DNA from 3 places in the Rhizobium sp. BK661 genome. Region 3 is predicted to be linked to each of the others. Evidence: predicted binding sites of a transcription regulator. Region 3 holds the regulator's gene; each other region holds the start of a gene.

Region 1 (7,381 bases), on a different contig from region 3:
CTGGCCATCGTTGCCGACCGCGAGAATCAGATAGCCATCGGCGGCGGGGACGACTTCATAGGGCGAGATATTCGGATGTGCGTTTCCAAGCCGTGTCGGGGCGCGGCCGGAGACCAGGTAGTTCATGTTCTGGTTGGCCAGTACGGCTGACTGGACATCGAGCAGCGCCATATCGACCAACTGCCCTTCGCCGGTCTTCTGTGCGTGAATCAGCGCTGCCTCGATGGCTGCGACCGCATAGATGCCGGTAAATATGTCGGCGATCGCAACGCCCGCCTTCATCGGCTGCCCGTCGGGCTCACCGGTGATCGACATGAAACCCGACATGCCCTGAACGATATAGTCGTAGCCTGCCAGGCTGGCATAGGGACCGTTCTGGCCGAAACCCGTGATCGAGCAATAAACAAGCTTCGGGTTGATCTTCTTCAGGCTCTCGTAGTCGAGGCCGTATTTCACGAGCCCGCCGAGCTTGAAGTTCTCGATGACCACATCGGCCGTGGCGATGAGGCGGCGAACCAGTGCCTGGTCTTCCTCGCGCTTCAGATCGGCAGTGATCGAGCGCTTCCCGCGGTTGGCAGAGTGATAGTAGGCAGCGGAAAGGTTTTCTCCGTTGGCACCCTCGACAAAGGGTGGGCCCCAGTGCCGGGTGTCATCGCCTCCATCCGGGTTTTCGACCTTGATCACATCGGCGCCCAGATCGGCCAGCATCTGGCCGGCCCATGGGCCGGCGAGCACGCGTGCGAGCTCGATGACGCGGATGCCGGACAGCGGCGGCTTTTGGGGCTGATTGTCCGTCATGTTCCTCCCACGAGCAGATCAGGGCGCCAGGGCCGATTGAGGTGTATCGGATACGGGCTTCGATGCAAAGCGCCGCTCGCGCCATATAATGTACAGCCCCGAGGCGATGATGATGAAGATGCCGAGCCACTTGAGCGCATCCGGGAAGTCGCCGAAGACGAGCCAGGCAAAAATGGTTGCCGACACGATCTCGAAATACTGAAGGGGCGCCAATGTGGAGGCGGGCGCGGCGCGGTAGGCATAGACACCGAAGATGCCGGCAATGGCCGCCGTGACGCCGACGCCGAGCAGGTAGAGGTAGCCACGGCCATCCGGCATCACCGAGTCAAAGACGTCGGAACCCGTGCCGCTGCCGAGCGCGAGCAGAATGGCGCAGAACAATAGACCCCAGATGCCCATCTGAAACTGCATCGCCCACGGGTCTTCCCGGTGTGAAAGCACGCGTGTCATCAAGGCGAAGATGGCAATGCAAAAGGCGCTGACGACGGGCAGAAGCGCCACGTACCCTACCTCTTGAAAGCTTGGCTGAATGATCAGCATTGCTCCGAAGAAGCCGACGCCGCAAGCGGTGTAGCGGCGCCAACCGATCGTCTCCTTGAGGAAGATGCTGCTCAGGATCGTCAATATGATCGGCTCGACGAAGAAGATCGCGATAGCGTCGGCAACCGGCATGTACTTCAGCGTCGTGACAAAGGAGACCATCGAGATCGTTATGATGGCGCCGCGGATGGCATGAAAGATGTTGGCGCGCCACGAGAAGCCCTTCCAGCTTCCGCGCCAGACAACGATCGGCAGCATGCAGAGGGCCTGGACAACAAACCGAGCGCCTGTGATTTCCGCCGCGGGAATCGTCGCGATCGCAAGCTTGGAGAAGATGTCGATGATCGGCGATACGAGCACCGATAGGAACATCAGCAGAATGCCGGTCGAAACCTCTGAAGCAGAAACGGGACGGGAAGAAATACCATGGCTCATCGCGAAATCCTTCGGTTCAGGATCTCGCGATCGCTTCGTCGCACCAGTCGGCGAATGCGGCGATGGCCGCGTCCGCTCCAATTTCATTCAGCGTTTCGTGGCGCATGTCCTGATATATCTGTGTCGTGATACGGGAGAAGCCATGCGCTTTCAAATGGTTTGAAAGCCAGATCACCGCTTTTCCGCCATCCGTCGCCGGATCCTGCCCGCCACCAACAAGATGGATCGGTGTCTGCTTCGGCAGACGGTCCAGATGCGGCGTTTGCGGCGCGCGAAACGTCAGTTCGAAAATATCGAGCCAGAGGGAAACGGAGGCATCGAAGCCGCACAGCGGGTCGGCGATATACTTGTCGACCTCGACAGGGTCGCGGCTTAACCAGTCGAACTCCGTTCGACGATTGGCAATGGACTTTCCCCAAGTGCCGAAGGTGAGCTTCGGCAAAATGCCGCTTGGCACATCGGAGCCCTTCAAGGCCCGTTCGGCCAGCAGGATCGCTTGTGCTGCCCGCCCTGCGACGCCTGGGCTAAAATTGGAGTTCCAGACGGCGACGGCGTCATATTTCTCGGGATGGGTCACAGCAGCGTTCAGCGCGATGAGACCTCCCATCGAATGCCCGAAAACGATGACTGGCAGGCCGGGATACTGTGCCACAGCGCGGTCGCGTACGGCAGAGACGTCATCGATCACCTGCCTGACACCATCGCGGCGGGCAAAGCGTCCGATCGGAGCATCCGCAGCAGTCGTCTCGCCATGTCCACGGTGATCGAAGGCAAAGACATGATAACCACGCGTCGCCATCGCCGCCGCAAAACCGGCGTAGCGCTTGGAATGCTCGGCCAACCCATGGGAGACAACGATAATTCCGCGTGCCTCGGATTGTGCCGCTTCATGATGAAAGCCGAGCGAGGCGTTCGCCGTTTCAAGGCGTTGCGTATCTGCAAACATCAAATCCTCCCGTCTGCGCGAGAAGATCAGATCGTCCGCGAAATGCAACACATCCCAATATTTATGCGACTGGATTTTAGCACCCTAGGGATTGAGGGTTGTGAAAACAGACCCACCATGATTTCTTGTTCATGAATTGTTCCTGGGAGGGATGAAGATGAGCAATCCATTTCTGCGCACGGCTTTATTCCTGATTGCGATCACGACTGCTGGCACCGCTGGAGCCCAGGATGCGGGTGGAAGGACGCGCTTCATTTTGGCAGCCAGCTGGCAACCGGCCTTCTGTGAAACCAACCAGCGCAAGCCGGAATGCAGCAGTCAGACCAAGGACAGGTTTGATGCGACCAATTTCTCGCTGCACGGGCTTTGGCCGATGCGCAAGGACTATTGTGATGTCTCGGGCACGCTGCGGACCGCGGACAAGGAAGGTAACTGGAAGAAACTGCCTGAGGTAGAGCTTTCGGCGGAGACCAAAGCCGCGCTTGAGAAGGCGATGCCTGGAACGCAATCCGGGCTGGAGCGCCATGAGTGGATCAAACACGGTACTTGCACAAAGATGAGTGCCGACGACTATTTTGCGACGTCGGTTCGCCTCATCGATCAGCTGAACGCCTCTGCTGTCCGCGATCTTTTCGCTGCCAACATCGGCAAGCCGCTGACGGCGGAGGCGATCAAGGCTGCGTTCGACAAGAGCTTCGGCCCGGGCGCCGGCGATCGGGTCAAGATGAGTTGTCGGCGCGCCGGCGGCGGAGGCCGTGTCATTGACGAGCTCACGATCGGCCTGTCGGAGGACGCCACCTCGAATGACGGAGCGAGCCTGCGCGACCTCATTCAAGGGGCAGGGCGAACCTCGTTCGGCTGCGATCAGGGCGTCGTGGACGCTGCTGGGTTTTAGTGTTTTTGCTCATGTAGCCGAATATTAATCGGATTGGATTAATGTCTGGCCGCTGTTTGCTGGGGCGAGTGCGGAATGGATGCAGTTCTATCGCGAGCCGACTTGAAGGTCTTGCCTGACAGCAGGCCATTTCTGCGCACCTTTCTCACAGTCTACATCACAGGGCTTGCCATTGTTCTGTTCGATCTCGCCGACGGGGTGTTGTTCCTCGGTGATCTCGATGACCAGATGCGTGAGTTGCAGATCCGGTATCTGATGTCGCCGGATGGTCGGTGGTTCGATCTTACGCTGCCGTTCATTTCAATGCCCGAAGCTTACGTTTCGCCCTGGTCGAGATTGATCGATCTACCTTACGCGGCAATAGCGACGTTGCTGCGGCCGTTCATGCCCATCGATCAGGCTATCTCCTTCTCTTTCCGCATCTGGCCGCCGTTGATGCTCGCCCTTTTCTGCCTGCCGGTTGCGTCCACCGTGAAACGGTTGATGGCCGATCAGCCGACGTCGCGCTTGTCGTCGTTGCTGATGTTGATGCTGATGACAATTCTCATGGCGGTTGCCGTGTTCGAATTCTCGCCGGGCCGCATTGACCACCACGATGGCCAACTGGTCGCGATGATGCTTATGGTGTCCGGTCTTGTTCGCTGGGATCAGTTGGGCGGCGCGCTCGTGGGGGGCGCTGCGGCGCTCTCCATCGTCATCGGACTGGAATGCCTGCCGCTGGTCGTTGTTGCCTACGCCGGGCTGGTCCTCTGCTACATTGCCGGCGTCAGGGATGCGCGGGCGATGATTATTGCCAGCGGTCCCGCAATGAGTGCCGTCGCCGGTGCTGCCGCGCTTGCCTTCATTGGCCCGGACGGCATCGTTTCGACGCAATGCGATGCCTTTTCCGCACCCTATCTGTTTCTGTTGATCGGAATGTCCGCCACCCTGTCCTGCGTAGTTTGGGTGGTGCCGGATCGCTCATCGATCTTCGCAAAAATCCTATGGCTGGGCCTGTCAAGCGCATTCGTCCTTGGCCTGGCTGCGTGGTATTTTCCACGCTGTCTCGGCGGCCCCTATCAGATGATCGATCCGGTATCGCGCGCGTTTTGGTTCTCTCGCATTTGGCAGGAGAACAGCTTCCTCTACCTTTACGAGAGTGCGCAATACTCCACCGTTGCGCTGCTGGCGCTTTCCACTTGCGGTGCCCTTCTGGCTGCACCTTACGTCGCCGCGCAGATACGACAGCAAAAGTTCGGCGTGGGGGTTGCATTCGCCGTGGGTCTTGCCTCCCTGCTTCTGACGTTTGACGTCTTGCGGAACATCCGCTTTCCGATTGCGCTCATACCGCCGTTTCTGCCAGCGGCGATTGCCTATTATCTAAATGCCCGATCGCCAACGCGAGGAGTGCGAGTGGCTGTCGGATTTGCCCTTGCATCCGTTCTTGCGCCAGCGGTTCTTTGCCTTGTCATCCGACCGCCGATGCACGTATTCGATGCGGTCGATTACATGACGGCCAGCGACTGCGACGGCGAGGATTTCGGTGTTCTGAATTCGGTCGCCGCGGGACGAATTGCGCTTCCTCAGGGCATCGCGTTGCGCGTGTTATTCGCACGTCCTGCAGGATTTTCTGTCGGCGCAGTGCCATTCCACCGTGCGTCGCCCGGTATGAGACGCATGTTCGAGGCCTTCACCTCGTCTGACGCGGCGGTCCGCCGCGCGGCGTTGGAGCCCTTCGACTATGTGGCTGTATGCCGATTTCCGCTGGCGGCCGATCTACAGCAGGCTCCGCTCTATGCGGCTTTGGCGGCTGGGAAAAGTTGGCCGGGTCTCGAGAGGGTTCCTTATGCGAAGCCGAGCGATTTCCAACTCTTTCGCATCGATCACGCGAAGCTTTGGTAGTGACGCCGTCCCTCTGCAAAATGTCCGCAAGGCCACAAAAGCCTCTGGTTTTTAGCCTTCGCGCGTTGCTCCTTGAGCCCAATTCGCCTACATAGCGGCAAACTTAAATCCCGCCGCGGAGCGAACAATCAATGGCACGTCAGTTCATCTATCATATGGCCGGCCTCAACAAGGCGTACGGCAACAAGAAGGTGCTGGAAAACATCCACCTTTCTTTTTATCCTGATGCCAAGATCGGTATCCTCGGACCAAACGGCGCCGGTAAGTCGACGGTACTACGCATCATGGCCGGCCTCGATAAGGAATACACCGGCGAGGCCTGGCTTGCTGAAGGTGCCACACTCGGCTACCTCGCGCAGGAACCGCAGCTCGATGCCGCCAAAACCGTGCTCGAAAACGTCATGGAAGGTGTTGCTCCGAAGAAGGCGATCCTCGATCGCTATAACGAGCTGATGATGAATTATTCCGACGAGACGGCGGAAGAGGGCGCCAAGCTCCAGGACGTCATTGACAGCCAGAACCTCTGGGACCTCGAAAGCCAGGTCGAAATGGCCATGGACGCGCTGCGCTGCCCGCCAGGCGACTCTTCGGTCGAGAAGCTCTCCGGCGGCGAAAAGCGCCGTGTAGCGCTCTGCCGCCTGTTGTTGGCGCAGCCCGACCTGCTGCTGCTCGACGAACCAACCAACCACCTCGACGCCGAGACGATTGCCTGGCTTGAAAAACATTTGCGCCAGTACCCCGGCTCCGTCCTGATGATCACCCACGATCGCTACTTCCTCGACAATGTCACGGGCTGGATCCTCGAACTCGACCGTGGTCGCGGTATCCCCTACGAGGGCAACTACTCCGCCTATCTGCAATCGAAGGCCAAGCGCATGCAGCAGGAGGGGCGCGAAGAGGCCTCCCGCCAGAAGGCAATCAGCCGCGAGCAGGAATGGATGGCCGCCAGCCCGAAGGCCCGCCAGGCGAAGTCCAAGGCGCGTATCCGTGCCTATGACGAGTTGGTCGCAGCGGCAGAGGCCCGTCGCCCCGGCGATGCGCAGATCGTCATCCCGGTCGGCGAGCGTCTTGGCCAGGTCGTCATCGAAGCCGAGAACCTCACCAAGGGCTATGGCGATACGATGCTCATCGAAAACCTCACCTTCAAGCTGCCGCCCGGCGGCATTGTCGGTGTCATCGGTCCGAACGGCGCCGGCAAGACGACGTTGTTCCGCATGATCACCGGCCAAGAGAAGCCCGATAGCGGCGACATCCGGATCGGCGAGACTGTCGATCTCGGCTATGTCGACCAGAGCCGCGATGCGCTCGACGGCAACAAGACGGTCTGGGAGGAAATCTCCGGCGGCAACGACATCATCAAGCTCGGCAAGCACGAAGTGAACTCGCGCGCCTATTGCGGGGCTTTCAACTTCAAGGGCGGCGACCAGCAGCAGAAGGTCGGCACGCTTTCCGGCGGTCAGCGCAACCGTGTCCACCTGGCCAAGATGTTGAAGGCCGGTGGCAACGTCATCCTGCTCGACGAACCGACCAACGACCTGGATACGGAAACGCTCGCAGCCCTCGAGGACGCGCTCGAAAGCTTCGCCGGCTGCGCTGTCATCATCAGCCACGATCGCATGTTCCTCGACCGCCTGGCGACGCATATCCTCGCCTTTGAGGGCGACAGCCATGTCGAATGGTTCGAGGGCAACTTCGAGGACTACGAGAAGGACAAGATGCGCCGTCTCGGCGTCGACTCGATCAATCCGCACCGCGTGACCTATAAGCGCCTGACGCGCTGATCGCCAAAGAGCGACTCCAGCTATATGAAAGCCCCGGTTCGCCGGGGCTTTTTTTTGCGCGCACCTATGTCGTGATCCGAGCAGCTAATTTCGTGAATGGATGGA
Region 2 (7,381 bases), on a different contig from region 3:
CTTTCAAAGACGCGGGAAGATCAGTCGAGCCGACAGCGATGCAAAATTTTTCTGGAAGCGACCTGAGATTAGAGGTCGATGATCGTGCCGCGCCCGTCATTCCAGATGCGCATGTTCTCGCCGGAATGTGGTTTTGCCTTGGCTGTGGCGCGGACCGGTGCCGGCTTCATCTTCAGCGAAAGCGCGCGGCCAACCATAAGCACCGTCAGGATACCACCGACTGCCAGCGTCACGGAAAATGTGACGAACGCCAGCGCAACGAAGGCGGTGATGCCTGCGAGCAGGAGGAAGACGGAACGAATGCTTTGCATGGTTTTAGACCTTTCTTCGGAAAGGAATGTGGTCCTTCTTTTCTTTCTCTGCAAGGTGAGCATGGCTTTTTGTTGTCTTGCCACCTGTCATAAAGCTTGGCACACATTTGTGATGACCCGCAATTCTCCGACTCGTTCCTTGAACCTGCGCCGCTCGGTGCTGAGCGTCCCTGCCATCAATGCGCGCGCCCTGGAAAAGACTCATGCGCTCGATTGCGACGCCGTCATCTTCGATCTCGAGGACTCCGTGGCCCCGGAACGGAAGGAGGAAGCCCGCGAGAATCTAAAGGCCTTTTTTTCGGGCGCTCCTCTTGTGAACAAGGAGCGGATCATCCGCATCAATGCGCTGGATTCCACATTCGGAAATGCGGACATCGAACTGGTATTGGCACTGGAGCCGGATGCCGTACTCCTGCCGAAAGTGGACGAGCCTCAGGATGTGATGTCCATAAGCGACCGGCTTGCCGATGCCGACGCGCCGGAAAGCCTCCGCATCTGGGCGATGATCGAAACACCCCGTGGCATTCTGAACGCGGCCGCGATTGCCGAAGCTGGGCGCACGCCTGGCTCACGGCTCGATTGTTTCGTCGTCGGCCTCAACGACCTGCGCAAGCAGACCGGCGTCCTGCCACAGCCGGGCCGTACCTATCTCGTGCCCTGGTTGATGCAGGTGGTACTTGCCGTGCGCGCCTATGGCCTCGACGCGATCGACAGCGTCTTCAACGATTTCAAGGATGCCGATGCCTTCGATGCCGAATGCGCGCACGCCCGCGCCATGGGCTTCGACGGTAAGATGCTGATTCACCCGGCTCAGATCGAAGCCGCCAACCGGCATTTCGGCCCGGATGAGGCGGCAATTGCCGAGGCGGAGGCGATCATCGCCGCCTTTGCCGACCCCGCTGCAGATGGCCTGAATGTCATCAATGCCAATGGTCGGATGATCGAGCGGCTACACCTTGTCCAGGCGGAAAGTCTGGTTCATAAAGCCCGCCTGATTGCAGAACGCCAAACGGCGAAGTGAAAGACGACTTTAGATGAAGCTTTATCGCCTTCTGACCGGCCAGGATGATGCCGCTTTCTGTCACCGCGTAACCGACGCCCTCAACAAGGGCTGGTCGTTGAACGGCTCGCCGTCGCTGACCTTCAACACCCAGACCGGCCAGGTGATTTGTGCTCAGGCGATCGTCAAGGAAGTCGAAGGCAAGGATTACCACCCGGACATGAAGCTGTCCGAACAGTAAGCGAAGGCTTAGCGTTCGGCCGCCTCTTCGGCGCTCGCCTCGATCCGTTCCATGTCGTCGTCGCTAAGACCGAAATGGTGGCCGATCTCATGGATGAGGACGTGAGTAATGATGTCGCCCAGCGTCTCATCGTTCTCGGCCCAGTAGTCGAGGATCGGCCGCCGGTAGAGGCGGATACGGTTCGGCAATTCGCCGGTTTCCATTGTGAAACGCTCGGAGATGCCTCGGCCTTCAAAGAGGCCGAGAAGGTCGAACGGCGTTTCCAGCGCCATGTCCTCGAACACGTCGTCGTCAGGGAAGTCCTCGATCTCGATCGTCAGATTGGTGGTCAGTGAGCGAAACTCTTCCGGCAGGTGGCTGTACGCCTCCATTGCCAACGACTCGAAAGTACTGATCGTCGGAGCGTGGCGATCCTGCCAATTATCGCTCTGGTCTATGCGGGCCATAAAAATTCCCTTCCTTTGCCGCCCATATAGAACCTTTGCGTACGATTTTCGAGAGCGGAATCAAAGGCAGGAATAAATTCACATCGAATGCCTGTTGACTCTTTCGCCCGCCTCTGGAATCCATAAGAACATAACAGGAACATATGAGACTTGGAGAACGTCATGGCACAGTCGGCCGTGACGCGCGAGCGGCTTTTTGCGCTCCGCGAAACCATTGCAAAGCTTGAAGGAAAGCCCGCGCCGGCCTTGGCTGCAGCGCAAGGCGAAGCCTTGGCCGAAAGGGACCTCTCCACCAACAACGACAGTGGCCTGCGTCTTCCTCTTGGAATCCCCGCGCTCGACGAGGCAGTTGATGGCGGCCTGCCGCTCGACGGGATCACCGAGGTTCGTTCCGACCTCTTACGCGAAGCCGGCGCTGGCAGTGGCTTCATGCTGGCGCTTGCCGCCATGCTGCAGCGCCAAGTGGAAGAGAGCCACAGTGCTTCGCTGCCGATCCTCTGGATCGCAGACATCGTTTCCACGATGGAAGCAGGCGTCCCCTACGCCGTGGGCCTGCGCGATTTCGGCCTGAAACCGGACCAGTTCTTCTATGCCAGCCCACGCAAGCTTGAAGATGCCCTTTGGCTTGCCGAGGCCGCAGTCGAAAGCGGCGTCTTTCCTGCGACGATTCTGGAGGTTCGCGGCAATCCGAAGCCCTTCGGCCTGACGGAAAGCCGTCGTTTGAGCTTGCGGGCGAAAGCATCTAAACGCCCGCTTTTCCTGTTGCGGCAAGCTGGAGAGGAAGAAGCCAGCAGCGCTTGCTTCCGCTTCCTTGTGGCACCCGCGCCGGCACAGGCGCGACCCTTGCCGGATGGCACGATGCTGGGCGGTAGCATCGGCAATCCGGTTTTTCATCTCACCCTGGAGAAGAGCCGCAACCCGGCTCCCCTCTCCTTTCTACTGGAGTGGAACCCTCATGACCGCCGTTTTTTCGCCGTCTCCCGATCAGTCGACCCTCGCCTTCCAGACGAACGCGCAACGCATTCTGGCACTCCACTTTCCACATCTTCCAACCGACCGGATATCAAGAAAGAAATGGGGGCTCTCCTGGCGTTCGCGCGGACGTCCTGAGGCCGCACCGATCGTCTGTTCTAGCCGTCTCAACAATACCATGCGGCTCACAGCGCTGGACGAGGCAGCCGAAACCCTCAATCTCCGAAAGCACATGGGCGTCGCCGAAGCCCGCGCCATCCACCCCACGCTTGATGTGATCGAGGACGACCCGGCCGCCAACCGGCGCTTCCTGGAAGCGATTGCCGATTGGTGCGATCGCTACACTCCGCTTGTCGCTCTCGATGGCGTGGATGGCCTGTTTCTGGACATAACCGGCTGCGCCCATCTGTTCGGTGGTGAGACGTCCCTTCTCAAGGATATTCTCGCAAGACTCTTCCAGATGGGAATTGACGCCCGCGGCGCGATCTCTTCCTCACCTGGATTGTCCTGGGCCATCAGCCGTTTCGGCCAAGGCGGCATCATCGAGTATGGAGAGGCCGAACAGGCGCTGGCCCCCTTGCCCGTCGCGGCCTTGCGTCTAGAGGAAGAAACGATAGGAGGCCTGAACAAGATGGGCCTTAAATATGTCGGCGATTTGCTGACCGCGCCGCGCGCCCCGCTCACCCGCCGCTTTGGCGGAACGGTGCTCTTGAGACTCGATCAGGCGCTTGGAACCGATGAGGAACCGGTTTCTCCACGCCTGCCCGTCGCAAGCCTCTCGGTCGAACGTCGCCTGATTGAGCCGATCGCGGCCGAAGACGATATCCTTGCGCTCACCGACCAGATTGCCGTCTCCCTGAAGCCCTTGCTCGAAGCGCGTGGCGCCGGCGGCCGCATCTTCGAACTGGTGCTGTTCCGTGTCGACGGCAAGGTGTTTCGGATTTCTGCCGGAACCGCGCAGCCCTTGCGGGAGCCCAACCGCATCGCCGCCCTCTTTGCCGAACGCCTGCAGGCAATTCACGACGATTTCGATGCCGGTTACGGATTCGAGATCCTTCGTCTCAACGTACTCCTGCACGAGGACTTCGTGACCTCGCAGGGGGATTTCGAACACCGCCAGCAGAAGGATGCCTCTCTTGCTGCCTTCGTGGATCGGGTTTCCGCCCGCCTTGGAGAAGACTGCCTGCAAACCTTCCAATTGCGGGAGAGCCACATACCGGAAAGAGCCTCCGTTACAGTGCCAGCGATCGATCATCTGTCCGCCCCGAAAACCCGGGAGGGACATCCACCGCCGGCCAGGAGCGAGCGGCCCATCCGGCTATTGCGGAAAGCGGAGCCGATGGAGGCCTTTGCCATCGAAATTCCCGATGGCGCACCAGCGAGCTTTCATTGGCGACGCATGCAGCACCGTGTCTTGAAGAGCGAGGGACCGGAGCGACTGGCAACGGAATGGTGGCTAGATGGTGCGGAAGCTGCGGATCGAGACTATTTCCGGATCGAGGACGATAAGGGACGTCGCTTCTGGATCTATCGCCAGGGCCATTATGAGCGGGACACCGCACAGAGCTGGTTCATGCATGGGATCATTGCCTGATGTCCGCCTTCTTCGAAATCGGCGCAAGGAGCAATTTCTCCTTTCTGGAGGGCGCCTCCAAGCCCGAGGAGATGATCGTTCAGGCTGCCGTTCTGAAGCTTGGAGGCCTTGGCATTGCCGACCGAAATTCAGTTGCGGGTGTCGTCCGGGCCCATGCCCAGGCAGAGGCGATCCGGAAAAAGTTCGAACGAATGAGAGCCGGGCTTCTGGAGGAGCGCGAGAAGAAGGACATCATTCCCGATCCGATCCGTTTCCAGCCGGGAGCCCGTCTGGTTTTTACAGACGGAACGCCTGACATTCTTGCCTACCCCCGAAATCGTCGAGGCTGGGCGCATCTTTGCCGGTTGCTGAGCAACGGAAACCTGAGAGCCGAGAAGGGTAAGTGCATTCTGTCGGAAGAGGATCTGATGGAATGGGGCGACGGCATGATGCTTGCAATCATTCCGCATCCATCCATTGCCGATGATAACAATCACGCCGCTTTCGAAGCCTGTCTGGAGCGGTTCAGAAGACGCTTCCGGAAAAACATCCACATGGCGCTCGCTCCCGCCTATGACGGCCGCGATAAGCGCATGTTTGCGACCATCGCCATGCTGGCGGACCGCAACCGCATCCCGCTGATCGCAACCAACCAGCCGCTCTACCACGATACCGCCCGCCGCCCTCTCGCCGATATCGTGACATCAATCCGGGAGCACGTTTCCATTCCCGTGGCTGGCTTTCTCCTGGCTCCAAATGCCGAACGCTATCTCAAGAGTGGCAGCGAAATTCTGCGCCTCTTCAGAGACTATCCGCAGGCAGTCACGAACACAGCGAAGTTCTTTGGCAGCCTTTCCTTTTCGCTCGACGAACTGGAACACAATTACCCCTCCGAGAATGACGAGGGGGAAACGCCTTATGAAACACTGGAACGCCTGACCAATTCAGGTGCAGCAAAGCGCTTCCCCGACGGCGTACCTGAGAAAGTTCAGAAGAACATTGAGTACGAGTTGGATCTCGTTCGCCGGAAGCAATATGAATCATACTTCCTGACGGTCCATCGGATCATCCAGTATGCCCGGCACGAGAGGAGGATCCTCTGCCAGGGGCGCGGCTCCGCTGCAAACTCGGTGATTTGCTATTGCCTGGAGATAACCGAGGTCAATCCGGAGAAGAGCACCCTGCTTTTCGACCGCTTCCTCTCGATGGACCGCGACGAGCCGCCTGATATCGATGTCGATTTCGAGCACGAGAGGCGCGAGGAGGTCATCCAGTATATCTATCAGACGTACGGCAAGGAACATGCCGGCTTGACGGCAGGGGTAACGACCTACCGTACCCGGTCCGCCGGGCGCGAGGTCTCTAAGGCTTTCGGCCTCTCGGAGGACGTCCAGTCGGCAATCGGCAGCCTGGTCTGGGGCTGGTCGGAAGAGAAGTTGTCCGAGCGCGAAGCAAGGGCCGCCGGGCTCGAAACCTCCGATCCCATGACAAAGAACGTGCTGAAATATGCATCCGAGCTTCTCAGTTTTCCCCGGCACCTCACCCAGCATGTCGGAGGTTTCGTCATCACAAGGGACAGGCTGGATGAAGTCGTTCCGATCATGAAGACGGCAATGCCCGGGCGCTATATGGTCGAATGGGATAAGGATGATCTCGACAATCTGAAAATCCTCAAGGTCGACATTCTGGCGCTCGGAATGCTGACCGCATTGAAGCGGGCATTCGATCTGCTTCTCCTGCACTACGACGTCAAAAAGACGCTTGCCGATCTCGGCAACGCTACGCATGAAGACGAGAAGCCTGTCTATGCGATGATGTGTCGAGCCGACACGCTTGGCGTCTTCCAGATCGAGAGTCGGGCGCAGATGAGCATGTTGCCACGTCTGAAACCGAAGGAGTTCTACGACCTTGTCATCGAGGTCGCCATCGTCAGACCCGGCCCCATCCAGGGTGACATGGTTCACCCATACCTGAAGCGCAGAGAAGCCGAGGCACGTGGCATCCCAGCGACTTACCCGAGCGAGGAACTGAAGGGGGTTTTGGAGCGAACACTTGGCGTGCCACTCTTTCAGGAGCAAGCCATGCAGATCGCCATCACGGCAGCGGGTTTTCGGCCAGCCGAAGCGGATCAACTGAGGCGAGCCATGGCGACCTTCAAGCGGACAGGCACCATCGGCAATTTCGAAACGCGGTTCATGGAAGGCATGGTCGCGAAGGGTTACGCTCGTGATTTTGCCCAGCAATGTTTCAACCAGATCAAGGGATTTGGCGAATATGGTTTCCCGGAAAGCCACGCCGCCTCTTTCGCTTTGCTGGTCTATGCCTCGTCCTGGGTAAAGGCTTATTACCCCGACGTCTTCTGTGCAGCGATGCTGAATTCACAGCCCATGGGCTTCTATGCCCCAGCTCAACTCGTCCGGGACGCCCGGGAGCATGGCGTTGAGATTCGGCCGGTCGACATCAATGAATCGAATTGGGATTGCTTGCTTGAGGAGGCCGAATTCAACAGACGGACCGTTGATTTCCGGCATGCCGCCATGCGGGAAATCATCCAGACGAAGCGAGCCGTTCGGCTTGGCTTCAGGCAGATAAAAGGCCTTTCGGAAGCGAGCATGCAGCAACTCGTCGCAAATAGAGGCAAGGGCTATTCCTCGATTCGCGATCTCTGGCTGCGCTCAGGCCTGCATAAAGCGGATATAGAACGGCTCGCCGATGCGGATACCTTTCATTCCATAAGACTATCACGACGCGAAGCGCTCTGGGCCGTGCGGGCGCTCGATGCGAAAAGCGCCGCTGAAAAACTCCCTCTGTTCGACCAAGTGAGTCACATCGATCTAC
Region 3 (7,381 bases):
AACCAGCAGCTTACCGATGACGCCTTCGTCAACGGCTTCAACTTCCATCGTCGCCTTGTCGGTTTCGATTTCGGCGATCACGTCACCAGACTTGACGGTGTCGCCTTCCTGCTTGAGCCACTTGGAAAGTGTGCCCTCTTCCATCGTCGGAGAGAGGGCGGGCATGAGAATATCGATTGGCATGGGTCGTCCCTCCCCGATTAGAGCAGAATGTCAGTGTAGAGCTCGGATGCATCCGGCTCGGGATCGGACTGGGCGAAGTCTGCGCTGTCGGCAACGATATCGCGGACGTCCTTGTCGATCGCCTTGAGATCGTCTTCCGAGGCCCAACCCTTCTCCAGCAGGCGCGCACGCACCTGCTCGATCGGATCCTGCTCCGAACGCATCTTCTGCACTTCTTCCTTGGTGCGGTACTTCGCCGGGTCGGACATGGAGTGACCACGATAACGATAGGTCAGCATTTCGAGGATGATCGGGCCCTTGCCGGAGCGGCAATGCTCGAGGGCTTCGTCGGCTGCAGCCTTGACCGCGCGGACATCCATGCCGTCGACCTGAATGCCGGGGATGCCGAAGCCGGAACCGCGGAGCGAGTAGTTCGACTGCGCGGTTGCGCGAGCGGTCGAGGTACCCATGGCGTAGCGGTTGTTTTCGACGATGTAGATAATCGGAAGTTTCCAGAGAGCAGCCATGTTGAAGCTCTCGTAGACCTGGCCCTGGTTCGCAGCGCCGTCACCGAAGTAAGCGACGGAAACGCTGTCGTTGCCGCGATACCGGTTTGCAAAGGCAAGACCTGTTCCGAGCGAGACCTGAGCGCCGACGATGCCGTGACCGCCGTAGAAATGCTTCTCTTTCGAGAACATGTGCATCGAGCCACCCTTACCGTGCGAATAACCGCTGCGGCGGCCGGTCAGCTCGGCCATGACGCCACGCGCGCTCATGCCGGTTGCCAGCATGTGGCCGTGATCACGATAGGCCGTGATGACCTGATCGCCTTCCTTCTGCGCCATCTGCATGCCGACGACGACAGCTTCCTGGCCGATATAAAGGTGACAGAAACCGCCAATGAAGCCCATGCCGTAAAGCTGGCCGGCCTTCTCTTCGAAGCGGCGGATCAGCAGCATATCGCGATAAGCGCTGAGCTCTTCATCACGCGTGAAATCGGCAACAGGACCACCATTGGTGGCCTTGTTTGCCGGCTTTGCGCTCGTTTTACGGCTGGAAACGGTCGCGGTTTTTCGCGGCGCCATTCAACCCTCCCTATGGGTTTGTCGGTTCTTTGGTTGGGCGTACCATAGGGAAGAAATTTCGCCACAGCAATGCCATAAATGCATGGCTCGTATTCATCAGCAAGTCACTGATAAATAATGCTTTATTTGAATTAACTGAATTCCAGTTAATTGGAATAGTGATTGAATATGACGATCTCATCGGCACGAGAAACATTCAGCTGAAGACGCGCTTTCTCGTCCAGCATATCCTTGTCCATCGAACCGTCACTCAGCAGCGCGACCTGCTTTTCGAGATGCTCGCGCTTGCCTTTCAGAACCGCCAACTCCCTCTCACGCGCTATCCGCTGGCGCTCGAACCCTTCGGTTGCCCGCAGACCGTAATCACCATGGATGCAATGATAGCCGAAGTAGGAAAGAAACGCGACCGTCATGGCTGGAACCACGAAACGACCGATCTTTTTCTTCTTGTGATGCTTTGTCCACATAAACGCACGCTCGAACGCATTACCTCGATGCGCTCAAGACTACCGGGCAGAGATTAACTGTCCGTTGACTATGAAAAATCAGGCAAGAAAAAACCCGCGCCTTTCGAAGGCGCGGGTCGAAGTGGTTAAAATCAGGCGCAATTAACCGCGGATGATCGAGCGGCCGGCATAGCGGGCCTGCGGGCCAAGACCTTCTTCGATGCGGATCAGCTGGTTGTACTTGGCGAGGCGATCCGAGCGCGACAGCGAGCCGGTCTTGATCTGACCGCAGTTGGTGGCAACCGCGAGGTCAGCGATCGTCGAATCTTCGGTTTCGCCCGAACGGTGCGACATGACCGCGGTGTAGGCTGCCTTGTGCGCGGTGTTGACGGCATCGAGCGTTTCCGTCAGCGAGCCGATCTGGTTGACCTTGATGAGGATCGAGTTGGCGACGCCCATCTTGATACCGTCGCGCAGGCGAGCCGAGTTGGTGACGAAGAGATCGTCGCCGACCAGCTGGACCTTCTTGCCAGCGAGATCGGTCAGAGCCTTCCAGCCGTCCCAATCGTCTTCGGCCATGCCGTCTTCGATTGAGATGATCGGATACTGGGCAGCGAGCTGAGCGAGGTATTCGGCCATGGCCCCCGGCTCCAGCGTTCGGCCTTCGCCTTCGAGGACATACTTACCGTCCTTGAAGAATTCGGTCGAGGCGCAATCGAGGCCAAGGCAGATATCGTCACCCGGCTTGTAGCCGGCTTTCTCGATCGACTTCATGATGAAGTCGAGGGCTTCAGGGGCGCTCTTCAGGCCCGGCGCGAAACCGCCTTCGTCGCCAACATTGGTGTTGTGACCCTGAGCCGACAGTTCCTTCTTGAGGACGTGGAAAACTTCCGAGCCCATGCGAACGGCTTCGCGGATGGAATCAGCGCCAACCGGAAGGATCATGAACTCCTGGAAGTCGATCGGATTATCGGCATGCGCGCCGCCGTTGATGATGTTCATCATCGGAACCGGCAGGAGGTGGGCGCTAGCGCCACCGACGTAGCGGTAGAGCGGCAGTCCGGCAGCCTGGGCAGCGGCCTTGGCAACAGCGAGCGATACGCCGAGGATGGCGTTGGCGCCGAGGCGCGACTTGTTCGGCGTGCCGTCCAGCTCGATCATGATGTTGTCGATCTGGATCTGGTTTTCGGCATCGATGCCGCCGATGGCGTCGAAGATTTCCGTGTTGGCGGCTTCGACAGCCTTTTCGACACCCTTGCCGAGGTAGCGCTTGCCACCGTCGCGAACTTCGACGGCTTCATGCGCGCCGGTCGACGCGCCCGACGGAACCGCCGCGCGGCCCATGCTGCCATCTTCCAGATAGACATCGACTTCGACGGTGGGGTTGCCACGGCTGTCGAGAATCTCGCGGGCGATAATGTCGGTAATTGCGGTCATCGGCTTTTCCTGCTTGAGGGTGGATAAATCGTTTGAAATCCGTCTTAATCGAAGATGCGCAAATTACAATGGCGCTTTGCGCATGCTTCGCAGCGATATTCGTGCGTGGCCTATTACACGAACATGTCAGTCTTTTGAACGTCAGCTTTTCGCGATCGCGTCGAAGGCCAGGAGCTTTTCGAGAAGCCTCGGCATGTCCTTGAGATAGACCATGTTCGGACCGTCAGACGGCGCGTTGTCAGGATCTTCGTGCGTTTCGACGAACACACCTGCCACACCGACGGCAACGGCCGCGCGCGCCAGCGTCTCCACGAACTCGCGCTGACCGCCGCTGGAACCACCCTGCCCTCCGGGCTGCTGCACCGAATGGGTGGCGTCGAAAACAACAGGGGCGCCCATCGCCGCCATGATCGGCAGCGAGCGCATATCGGAGACCAGCGTGTTGTAGCCGAAGGAAGCGCCGCGCTCGCAAAGCAGGATATTCGGGTTGCCGCTGGAATTGAGCTTGTTCAAGACATTCTTCATATCCCAAGGGGCAAGGAACTGGCCCTTCTTGACGTTGATTGTGCGACCGGTTTTGGCGGCTGCGACCAGCAGGTCTGTCTGGCGACTGAGAAAGGCCGGGATCTGCAGGACGTCGACGACCGTCGCCACCTCGGTGCACTGCTCCTCGGTATGGATGTCGGTCAGGACAGGAAAACCGTATTCCTTCTTGAGGTCGGAAAAAACCTCCAGCGCCTTATCAAGGCCGATGCCGCGCTGAGCGGAGAGCGATGTCCGGTTCGCCTTGTCAAAGGAGGACTTGTAGACAAGGCCGATACCAAGCTTGTCGCAAAGCTCCTTCAATACACCGGCGACCATGAACGCATGCTCGCGGCTCTCCATCTGACACGGTCCGGCAATCAGCGACAGCTTGCCGGTATTCGAAAAGGTGACGCGGCCGGCGCCTTCGCCGACCGCGACTTCGGAATTTGTCTGGCTCATCGTTTCTCCTCGAAGGCGAAGAGCGCACCCTGCCCGGGCGCTGCCTTCACCAGAATTCGATTGTTCTTGCGCGTGTAGGTCATCCCGTTAGCAGCCAAATGCGCTTCTGTCACGGCGAGATCACCGACCTTGAAAACAACGGCAACGCCGCGCAGGCCGCGATCGTCTGAGGGTGCAGAAATATCGAAGTAGGCATCCAGTCCATCGGGGGACAGAACGATGATCCTGGCGTTGGGCGTTGCAACACTCACACCAAAGGCCTCGTTGATCACCGTCAGGCCGTGCGCCGCGGCGCGCACAAATGGCGCAAACGCCTTTGGGTCCGGCGCGCCAAGAACGATCTCCGCGATCCCGCCCACGCCATTTGGGTGCACTTGCAGCGCCCTTCGATCGGCAGGCAGCGGATTGACCCTCTGGCAGGTGAAAAAAAAGAAATCAGGTGCGCGCAGGTCAACTGCGAACGCGAGTTTGAATGCAGCAATGGCTTCCGAGCCGTCGGGCATCTTCATCGGCCGCTCGAACTGCAGCATCTCACCGCCGTTGATCTTCTCCGCAAGGAATCTAGCGTGGTCGCGGTCGGCGTCCCCCGTCGCGAAGACAACTGCGGACAGTCCATCCTCGCCGCATCGAAACCGAAAGGCACGGTCACGCGCGGTGAAGACGTTGCCCTTCCTCGCCGACGCCTCGTGCAGTTCGAGGCTGGCGACGCCCAGCGGCTCCAGATAAGTTTCGTCGGCGAAGAAGATACAGGCGTTCTCTGTTCCGAACGGGTGCCGCGCATCTGGCGCGACGGTGAATCCCAGCATTCCGAGGCGCTCGCGCGCAAGCCTGATGTTGGACACCGGCAGCACAATGTGGTCCAGCGGATGTGCTTCGCTCATGGCAAACTCCCCGGGGATTTGCGAAGATGTGCGCCGGGCAAGAGAACAATGCAACCCCCTTCTCCGCATTCACTCAAAAGCGACGCAAAAACTGAACAAGTTGCAGGCAAGTTTTACGAAAATTTAGGTACTTGCAGAACACATATGGAACATATAGTGTCTGTTCTGGCTTTGTTTCACAACTCTGGGGTTCAACTTCGATGCTGACGCGCAAGCAACAGGAGCTTCTTCTCTTCATTCACGAACGAATGAAGGAGTCCGGTGTCCCCCCATCTTTCGACGAAATGAAGGACGCTCTCGATCTCGCGTCGAAGTCGGGCATCCACCGCCTGATTACGGCGCTGGAAGAACGCGGCTTCATTCGCCGACTGCCGAATCGAGCCCGCGCTTTGGAGGTCATCAAGCTGCCAGAGGCATATAATCCCAGTCTCCAGCCGCGCCGCGGTTTCTCGCCGAGCGTGATCGAGGGCAGCCTTGGCAAACCTCAACCGGTGGCGCCGCCAAAGCCGGCCGCGCATGCGGACAATGGCAATTCGGCCTCTGTACCTGTTATGGGGCGGATCGCTGCAGGCGTGCCAATTTCTGCAATCCAGAACAATACGCACGACATCACGGTTCCGGCCGACATGCTTGGCCCAGGCGAGCATTATGCGCTCGAGGTGAAGGGAGACTCGATGATCGAGGCCGGCATCTTCGACGGCGATACGGTGATTATCCGCAACGGCAGCACCGCCAACGCCGGCGACATTGTTGTCGCACTTGTCGATGACGAGGAAGCAACCCTCAAGCGCTTCCGCCGCAAGGGCGCTTCGATCGCGCTTGAAGCTGCGAACCCGGCTTATGAAACGCGTATTTTCGGACCCGATCGCGTCAAGGTTCAGGGCAAGCTGGTCGGCCTCATTCGCCGCTATCACTAAAGACAGGCGGCTCTCCGTCGAAGGTGCCGCTTCGCCAATTGTATGCCCGATGCCGCATCCAGGGCCGGTCAAGTGTCGTATAGGCCGTCGTCACGACAGGCGTTCCCTGTTCGTCTATTCGTATCTCTGCCGCACCCGAGCGGCGCAAGGTTTCGCCCGTGAACAACAATGCACCTGACCGGCATTCGTTTGCGCGCAGACGAGCGGGCGTAACGACGATGTCGGCGGTGTCGCAGGCAGCGCCGACGTAGGCGGGATCTTCGATGATCGTCAGAACGTAGCCGCTGTCGTGCGCCGCTGTGCACCAAGCGCCTTTCAGGCAGACGAAACGGTTCTCAACGCCTCTCGCAACGACCTGCCGCAACGCGTTGCGAGCGTTATGCAATTCGTCGGCCGAGAGCCTCCGAGGCTTGCCGTCGCCGTCTCGCCGGCGGACTGGTTTGACACCCTCTATCAGGAGCGGCGGCCGGGCTTGCTCCGCAACCAGAGCCCTTCGCCATTGGTCGAAAATGAAGTCGGGTGGGCGCGTCCGGTTGGAAGCAATAACCTGATTGTCGACAATCGCGACGAGACCGCCATCCTCGGCAATGATGAAATCTGGCGCCGGTCTGGACGGCGCGAGCACAACGAGCAGAGTTGCCAACGCGATCGCAACAGCGCCGAGGTACCGCAGTCTGGTGCGCAGAAGCGCAAGCACGAGGAAGCCTGCGACGGCGACAGGAAAGTACCAAACCGGCAATCGGCCGATATCGACGTTGCCGCCCCATCCCGAGACCATCTTTGCAATGGCGATCACAATTTCGAGCCCGAAGCCGGCGATTTTCCAGGGAACGATATCGAGGCCAAACGGCGTCAGCAGCATCGCGAACATGCCCATAGGCATCACCACGAAGGAGATTACCGGCATGGCCATGAGATTTGCGGGCAATCCATAAGCGCTGAGCCGATGGAAATGTTCGACTGCAAAGAGCGCGGTCGAGAAGCCTCCGATCATTGAGGAAAGGAGGATGCCAGCAAAGAAGCGTGCGACAAAAACTACGGGCTTCACTGCCCTGACTTGCAGCAAGGGATGTTCGCGCGCGGCTCGCTTCGACCACATCGCATAACCGGCAACCAGCGCAAGAGTCGCCGCAAATGACATCTGGAAGCTCGCGCCTAGCGCCTCGGATGGAGACAAGAGCAGAATCACCCAAGCCGATAGGGCAATGTTGCGCAGACTGATTGACGGCCTGTCGAAGAATACAGCGGCCAGCATGATCGCCATCATGATGAAGGCTCGCTCTGCCGAGACCGCAAAGCCCGAGATCATGTAATAGGCTGTCAGGGCGACGAGCGCGCCAGCAGCTGCAATCTTCTTGGTCGGGTACGCCTGCGTAACGGATGGAAACAGGCTCAGCAGTTGGCGTAGGCCGACGAAGAAGATACCCGCGGAGAGCGCCATGTTGAGACCGGAGATTGCCACGATATGC

Evidence for each region. Region 3 encodes LexA, which represses DNA repair genes until DNA is damaged. Its sites were predicted from a motif close to TGTTCNNNNTGTGTTCNG; they were not measured.
Region 1: FHX16_RS21415 (ribonuclease T2 family protein) is a predicted target of LexA. The motif match lies at 2,846-2,863, and genes of this name have one in related genera.
Region 2: FHX16_RS08090 (ImuA family protein) is a predicted target of LexA. The motif match lies at 2,123-2,140, and genes of this name have one in related genera.

The regions. Positions count from the first base shown of each region.
Region 1 is NZ_JANTYT010000012.1:6,420-13,800, forward strand. Features, by position in the region: gene FHX16_RS21400 (CaiB/BaiF CoA-transferase family protein) at 1-798, opposite strand, end outside; gene FHX16_RS21405 (DMT family transporter) at 817-1,773, opposite strand; gene FHX16_RS21410 (alpha/beta hydrolase) at 1,790-2,719, opposite strand; gene FHX16_RS21415 (ribonuclease T2 family protein) at 2,877-3,614, shown strand; gene FHX16_RS21420 (hypothetical protein) at 3,690-5,495, shown strand; gene ettA (energy-dependent translational throttle protein EttA) at 5,627-7,276, shown strand.
Region 2 is NZ_JANTYT010000002.1:361,515-368,895, forward strand. Features, by position in the region: gene FHX16_RS08070 (hypothetical protein) at 69-311, opposite strand; gene FHX16_RS08075 (CoA ester lyase) at 424-1,332, shown strand; gene FHX16_RS08080 (DUF1737 domain-containing protein) at 1,346-1,552, shown strand; gene FHX16_RS08085 (metallopeptidase family protein) at 1,561-1,998, opposite strand; gene FHX16_RS08090 (ImuA family protein) at 2,161-3,108, shown strand; gene FHX16_RS08095 (DNA polymerase Y family protein) at 3,119-4,564, shown strand; gene FHX16_RS08100 (error-prone DNA polymerase) at 4,564-7,381, shown strand, end outside.
Region 3 is NZ_JANTYT010000009.1:125,148-132,528, reverse strand. Features, by position in the region: gene FHX16_RS19165 (pyruvate dehydrogenase complex E1 component subunit beta) at 1-183, opposite strand, end outside; gene pdhA (pyruvate dehydrogenase (acetyl-transferring) E1 component subunit alpha) at 201-1,247, opposite strand; gene FHX16_RS19155 (septum formation initiator family protein) at 1,394-1,714, opposite strand; gene eno (phosphopyruvate hydratase) at 1,856-3,130, opposite strand; gene kdsA (3-deoxy-8-phosphooctulonate synthase) at 3,272-4,114, opposite strand; gene FHX16_RS19140 (VOC family protein) at 4,111-4,995, opposite strand; gene lexA (transcriptional repressor LexA) at 5,196-5,912, shown strand; gene FHX16_RS19130 (ComEC/Rec2 family competence protein) at 5,893-7,381, opposite strand, start outside.